DNA from 3 places in the Isoptericola sp. NPDC056134 genome. Region 2 is predicted to be linked to each of the others. Evidence: riboswitches for the same ligand, from Rfam matches in the RefSeq annotation. Region 2 holds a riboswitch; each other region holds the start of a gene.

Region 1 (2,252 bases), on a different contig from region 2:
CCGGGCTCCTGCCAGAACGTCACCGTGGTGGAGAGCCTCCGACCGTCCTTCTCGCGGATGCCGTCGGCGCCCACGACCCAGCCCGCGTCGTCCAGGACCTTCGTCGCACCCTCGGGGTCGTACGCGAGCAGGTCGTCCGCACCCTCGAACAGCGGCGTCGAACGGGACAGCACACCGGTGGCCGGCTGGTCCTGCGGCGTCAGCACGGTGTCCACGATCTGCTGGCGGTCGATCCCCTTGACGAGCGCGGTGCGCACGGCCTCGTCGGCGGCCAGCGGGCTGGACTCGTTGGGGAACAGGTTGAACACGACGCCCGGGTTCGCGCGGTAGGACAGCCAGAACCCGTTGCCGTCGAACTGCGGCAGGTCGACGGCGTTCAGCGCGGCGGTCGCGTCGATCTGTCCCGACTGCAGGGATCCGGAGCGCACACCCGCCTCGGGGATGACCTTCAGGGTCACCGTGTCGAGGTACGCCTCGCCCGTGTGGCTGCTGGCCTCCGACCCCCAGTCGTAGCCCGCGACCTTCTCCAGCACGATCTCCTGGTCCGGGGTGTAGGACTTCACGGCGAACGGCCCGGAGCCGACGTACTTCCCGGCGCAGCGATCCTCGGTCGAGAGGGTCGCCGAGTCGGGCGAGAGCAGGCCGAGGGAGAACGTCGACGTCGCCTGGAGGAACTGCGCGCTCGGCTCGTCAAAGTCGACGGTCACGGTGTGCTCGTCCACGACGGTGGTGCCTGCGTAGCCGACGAGGTACTGGGAGCCGAGGGACGCCACGGCACCCAGGTCGACGATCGCGTCGAAGTTGGTCTTCACCGCGGCGGCGTCGATCGGCGTGCCGTCGGCGAACGTGGCGTCGTCGCGCAGGTGGAACGTGTAGCTGGAGGCGTCGTCGTTCACCTCCCAGCTCTCCGCGAGCCAGGGCAGGATCTCGCCGGACTCCGGGTCCTGTGCGGTGAGCGACGCGACGGTCTGACGGGCGGCCGCGATCGCGTCGTTGTTGCCGACCTGCTGCGGGTCGACGCAGTGCGAGTCCACCGTGATGGCGAACGTCAGGTCGCCGCCGGCGACGGGCTCGCCGCTCGCGTCGGCGCCGGTGCCCGCGGTGTCGGCGCCCGTCGAGCAGGCGCTGAGCAGGAGGCCGGCGGCCGAGACGGTGGCGGCGAGCCCGACGACGCTGCGTCGCGGGGTGCGCCTGGGGTCCTGGGTGCGCGGTGCGCGCGGGGTGGTGGTCATCGCGTGGTGTTCCTCGTGGTCATGGCGGGTCGCCCCCCGCGCCGGCACGGGCCGGGGCGCGGTCATGGACGACCGGAGCCGTGCTTACCCGGCCGCGGGCGCGGCGGGGTCAGGTCGTTCCCGGAGCACCCCGTCACGTCGAAGGGTTGCTGGCCAGCGAGCCGGGCCTGGGTGCTGGCGCTCGTCACCTGGGCGGCAGGGAAGCCGCCGCGGCCTCCCGAGTCAAGGGTCGGGCGGGTCGTCTCACATCACGGACGCGGGACGGGCGCCGCAGACGCCGAAGGCCCCGCCGTCGGTGACGGCGGGGCCTCGAGGGGTCCGGTGGTGGGCGGCGGCCTCAGCGGGCGGAGGGCCGCAGGCGCGCGCCGAGCAGGTAGAGCTCGCAGCCGAGGCACAGGCCGACGACGGCGTTGAGGCCGGCCGCGACGAACGCGATCCCCGCGGCCCACGGCACCGCGGCCAGCACGCCTGCGAGGCCGAGCACGACGCCGACGCCCGTGACGACGAGGCCGACGAGCTGGGCGAACCGCGGCGGGCGCGGGTCCTCGAGCTCGGCGGGCGGCGCGAGCCGGGGGCGAACGAGGGTCTTGAAGAGCCAGCCCTGCACCGTGCCCTGCGCGCCGCGCACGGCGCCCAGGAGGAACCCGGCGGCCACGACGGCGAGCAGCACGAGGCCGGCGGGGCTCGCCCCGAGGAGCACGACCACGGCGAGCAGCAGCGCCGTGACGGCGGCGCCCACCCGAGGGCCGCGCGGGTCGATGCCGGCCGGGGCCCGCGTGACGGGGGCCTGGCCGGCGGGACGCTCGGAGGTCATCGGTTCTCCTCGGGGACGGGGTTCGGCGGGCTCAGCCGACGGGGACGACGGCGGCCAGGGCCTGGCGCGCCTGAGCGGGCGACATCCCGCCGCTGCTGCGGGCGGCCTGCGCCCCGGTCGCGTCCAGCACCAGCACCGTCGGGGTGGTGAGGACGCCGAGCTCGCGCACGAGGTCGAGATGGTCGTCGACGTCGAGCTCGTGGTGC
Region 2 (2,252 bases):
GCGAGCTCGTCGCACGCGGCCGCGAGCGCCACCGCGCCCACGACGTTGGGCGAGCCGGCCTCGTGCCGGGCGGGGCCCTCGTGCCACTCGGTGGTGGTGGTGCGGACCCGGCGCACGGCGCCGCCGCCGGCGAGGTACGGGGTGCCGGCGTCGAGCCAGTCGCGGCGTCCGACCAGGGCGCCCGCCCCGAAGGGCGCGTACGTCTTGTGGCCCGAGAAGGCGACGTAGTCGACGCCCGTCTCCGCGAGCGAGAAGCGGCGGTGCGGCACCAGCTGGGCGCCGTCGAGCACGACGCGCGCGCCCGCGCCGTGCGCCGCGGCGACGACGTCGGCCACGGGCAGCGCCTCGCCGGTCACGTTCGACGCGCCGGTGAGCGCCAGCAGGGCGTAGGGGCGGCCCGCCGCGGCGGCGGAGCTCAGCTCCTCCTCGATCTCCGCGAGGGTGGCGGACACGGACGGCCCGCCGGTGACGACGGTCGCGTCGGTGACGCGCTGCCAGGGCAGCAGGTTGGCGTGGTGCTCGATGTCGAGCACGAGGACGCGGCCCGGCTCGCCGGTGGCCGGGTCGGCGGGCACGCAGCCCGCGAGCAGGTTGAGCGAGTCCGTGGTGTTGCGGGTGACGATCGTGAGGTCGTCCTCGCGGGCGCCGACGAACGCGCCGATCGTGCGGCGCGCCGTCTCGTACAGGGCGGTCGAGACCTGGGACAGGTAGCCGGCGCCGCGGTGCACGCTGGCGTACAGCGGCAGCACGCGCGCGACCCGGTCCGCCACGGACTGCAGGGCCGGCGCCGACGCCGCGACGTCGAGGTTGGCGTACGGCACCTGGCGGCCGTCGACGAGCGGCACGAGCGTGTCGCCGCCGACGACGGGCAGCACGGGGGCGACGTCGTGCACGGCGGCGGCGCGCGCGGCGGGCACCGCAGGCGCAGTGGTGAGCGTGGTCATGCGTGGTCCTCCTCGGTCGTGCCGGGGAGGTGGCTCCCCGCGCTTGCCCGCACGCCGGACGGCGCGGGGCCAGGTCGTCACCCGGGGCACCCCGCCGCGAGAGGAGGGTTGCCGGCCAGCGAGCCGGGGCTTCGCGCTGGCGCTCTTGACCTGCCGCCCATCGTGCGTGCGCGGCACCTCGCGGTCAAGCGGATCCGGCGTCCTTCTCACGATGCGGTCGAGGGTGGCCACCTCGGGTTCGGCGTCGCCGGCGCGCGACCCGGGGGACGCGCGGCGTTCGCGTCGCGAGACGGGGTGACCAGCACGCGGACGGCGGGCGTACGATCGCCACGACCATCCCGAGCGGCCGAGTGACGTGGCACGTCGACGCCGCAGCAACCCGCGGGCCGGTCGTCGGCGACGGCGGCCGTACCGGACGAGGGTGCTACCGCCACGACCGATGGGAGGACTGCGATGAGCACCCAGATCGATCCCCGCCCCGCCGAGGGCTACGCCGGCGACCTCACCCCGCAGCAGGCGTGGGACCTGCTCGCCGGCGACCCCGACGCCGTCCTCGTGGACGTGCGCACCGAGGGCGAGTGGCGCGCGATCGGCGTGCCGGACACCGCCACTGCCGGCAAGGCCCCCCTCTTCGTCGAGTGGGTGCAGGCGGGCGGTCGCCCCAACGCCGGCTTCCTCGCCGAGCTGGCCGCCGCGGGCGTGACCGCCGACAGCCCGATCGTCTTCCTGTGCCGCTCCGGTCAGCGCTCGATCGGCGCGGCGCGCCTCGCGACGGCGTCCGGCCTGGGCCCGGCGTACAACGTGCTCGAGGGCTTCGAGGGCGGCCCCGGCTTCGACGGCGTCCGCGACCGCGAGGGCTGGAAGGTGCGCGGCCTGCCCTGGGGCGCGTACGACGACGCCGCGACGCAGGCAGCCCGGCAGCAGGCCTCGGAGCAGGCCCGATGAGCGACGCGCAGGTCCCCACCGGCCCCGGCGCCGACCCCACGACCTTCGGCGGCTCGCGCCCGCTGCCCGCCTCGGTCCGGCCCGCGACCCTCGCCGTGCGGGGCGGGCACCGCCGCTCGGACTTCCAGGAGATGTCCGAGGGCCTGTTCCTCACCCAGGGGTACACCTACGGCTCGGCCGCGGACGCCGAGGCGGCGTTCGCCGGCGAGCGGTCCCAGTTCCTGTACTCGCGGTACGGCAACCCCACGGTGCACACGTTCGAGGAGCGGCTGCGCCTCATCGAGGGCGCCGAGGCCTGCTACGCCACGGCGTCGGGCATGTCGGCGGTGTTCAACACCCTCGCCGCGCTGGTCTCCAGCGGTT
Region 3 (2,252 bases), on a different contig from region 2:
GTCCGACCCGGACTGCAGCGCGCGCAGCGAGACCAGGTAGCTGTCGCCGACCGGGGTGCGCTGCAGCACGCGGGCGCGCACCCAGGAGACGGCTCCGTCGATGACGGGCTCGCCCGAGGGCAGCGCCGTCCAGCCGCCCCCCGCGAAGCGGTCGATGCCGCTGGTGGCGAAGCGGGCGGAGAGGTCGTCCTGATGGTCGGCGAGGAAGCTGATCGCGAGCGTGCTGGCCGCCGAGACGGCGGGCCAGGACGACGACGTGGACGCCAGCGAGAACGCGAGCAGGGGCGGCGCGGCGGACACGGAGATCACGGACGTGGCGGTGAACCCGACGGGGCGGCCCGCGTGCTCGAGCGCGACGACGGCCACGCCGGCCGGGTGCTGGCGGAACACCGTCTTGAACTCGTCCGGGGACAGCTGGGGCTCGTCCTGCTGGGCCAGGAGCTCCTCGATCTCGGACAGGGCGGACAGGTCGGTGCGCTGGTGGGCGTGTTCCGTGGTCACAGGGCGGCTCCCGTCAGCTCGGCGGTCGAGGGGGTGGTCGAGGGGGTGGTGGTCGTGGCCGACGGGACGGGGACGCCGGCGGCCCGGCGCAACGGCGTCGCCCAGCGGGCGAACCAGGGGTCCAGCGCCTCGCCGAGCTCCGGCAGCTGGGCCTCGGTGAGGGTCAGCGTGCGGGTGGGCACGACCGCGCCCAGCTCCACGAGCACGGGTCGGAGGTGTGCCTCGCCGGCGAGGGCGTGCGCCGGGTTGCCGGACACGACGAGCGGCACGACGACGACGCCCGCCAGGCCGTCGGGCCCGTAGAGGTCGAGGAACGCCTTGAGGAGGCCCGTGTAGGAGGCCTTGTAGACGGGGGTCGCGACGACGGCGACCGTGGCGCGCGCCAGGCGCTCCTTCGCCGCGTCGGCGGCCGGGTGCGCGGCCGTGAGGATCTCGCCCGCGAACGCCGCGAGCTCGATCGTCGCCACGTCCGCGGTGCCGAGCAGCTCGGCGACGCGGCTGGCGGCGGCCTCCGCCGCGGTCACGGTGCGCGAGCCCGCGCGCGGGTTGCCGGAGACCACCACCACGGAGGGGGTGGCGGGGCGGGTGTTCTCGGTCATGGGTCGTCCCTCGCAGTCCGTCGATCACGCTTGCCGCACGGCGTCTCGACCCGCGGGGACGGGCCGGCCGGCGGCCAGGTCATCTCCCGGAGCACCCCGCCGTGACATGGGGGTTGCTGCCCAGCCAGCCGGGGCTTCGCGCTGGGGCTCGTGACCTGCGCGGAGGTATAGCAGCCGGTCGGACGAACGCCAGGGCCGTCCGGAGACTTCTCACCATCCGGACACGTGGACGCACCGGAGCCTCCGGCCGGGGGGACGGCCGGAGGCTCCGGGGTGGTGCGAGGGCGCCTGTCTCGTCAGGCCTCCAGGCGAAGGCGCGCGCCGAGCGCGACGGCCGCGACGACGGCGGCGCCCGCGACCAGGACGACGTCCTTGAGCACGTACTGGCCCAGCAGGGTCATGCCGTGCCCGAACAGCTCGTCGCCGAACAGCGCGACGGGGGACAGGATGCCGACCATCGCGACGGCGAGGACGACCAGCCCGACCCGCAGCAGGCGGCCGGAGACCAGGGTGAGCCCGATGAAGGTCTCCATGACGGCGACCAGGACGACGGCGGTCGTGGCGGGGACGAGCCCGAGCGTGAGCGTCTCGACGGTGCGGCCCGCGATCTCCTCGGCGGGGCTGGCGCCGGGGAAGAACTTCAGGACGCCGAAGCCGAGGAACACGAGCCCGAGCGCGACCCGCAGAGCCGGGACGGACCACCGGGTGAGGAACCGGGCGAGGGCGGTGACGGCGACGTCGAGCCGCAGCGCCACCTGCTCGGCCAGCGCGTTCGGGAGCCGACGGGCGGCGGGGGCGCTCGGTGCGCGGGTGCCGGCGGTCGTGCGGTGGGTCGGGGTGGAGACGGACATGGTGGTGCTCTCTTCCAGGGGGAGGTGCGACCCGGGGGTGGTCGCCCTGGGAGAGAGCGGCCCACGGGGCCGGGAATGCGTGCGCCCCCGGTTTTCGCCCGGTCCTCACCCGCTCGACGACGCGCCCGGCACCGCCTACGGTGCCGGCATGGACCACGAGCCGATGCGACGGGTCGCCGAGTTCCGTGCGGCGTTCGACCTCGAGGTCGAGACCGCCCGACCGGGTCTGGCGGAGCACCGCCGGGCGCTGCTGGCAGAGGAGTCCGGGGAGGCGGCCGAGGCGCTCGCGGACCTCGCGACG

What was found. Region 2 has a riboswitch for S-adenosylmethionine ahead of ACFCZN_RS07845 (aminotransferase class V-fold PLP-dependent enzyme). Riboswitches for the same ligand answer to the same signal wherever they lie in the genome.
Region 1: it holds a riboswitch for S-adenosylmethionine, as region 2 does, so the genes downstream of both, ACFCZN_RS06520 (ABC transporter substrate-binding protein) here and ACFCZN_RS07845 (aminotransferase class V-fold PLP-dependent enzyme) in region 2, are expected to answer to the same signal.
Region 3: it holds a riboswitch for S-adenosylmethionine, as region 2 does, so the genes downstream of both, ACFCZN_RS10415 (NADPH-dependent FMN reductase) here and ACFCZN_RS07845 (aminotransferase class V-fold PLP-dependent enzyme) in region 2, are expected to answer to the same signal.

The regions. Positions count from the first base shown of each region.
Region 1 covers NZ_JBHJVM010000005.1:21,201-23,452, forward strand. The annotation lists gene ACFCZN_RS06520 (ABC transporter substrate-binding protein) at 1-1,232, opposite strand, end outside; SAM riboswitch class IV at 1,308-1,421, opposite strand; gene ACFCZN_RS06525 (DUF4395 domain-containing protein) at 1,570-2,046, opposite strand; gene ACFCZN_RS06530 (TlpA family protein disulfide reductase) at 2,078-2,252, opposite strand, start outside.
Region 2 covers NZ_JBHJVM010000006.1:33,776-36,027, reverse strand. The annotation lists gene ACFCZN_RS07845 (aminotransferase class V-fold PLP-dependent enzyme) at 1-944, opposite strand, end outside; SAM riboswitch class IV at 979-1,095, opposite strand; gene ACFCZN_RS07840 (rhodanese-like domain-containing protein) at 1,398-1,889, shown strand; gene ACFCZN_RS07835 (O-succinylhomoserine sulfhydrylase) at 1,886-2,252, shown strand, end outside.
Region 3 covers NZ_JBHJVM010000009.1:552-2,803, forward strand. The annotation lists gene ACFCZN_RS10410 (flavin reductase family protein) at 1-468, opposite strand, end outside; gene ACFCZN_RS10415 (NADPH-dependent FMN reductase) at 498-1,100, opposite strand; SAM riboswitch class IV at 1,122-1,256, opposite strand; gene ACFCZN_RS10420 (DoxX family protein) at 1,397-1,951, opposite strand; gene ACFCZN_RS10425 (MazG nucleotide pyrophosphohydrolase domain-containing protein) at 2,100-2,252, shown strand, end outside.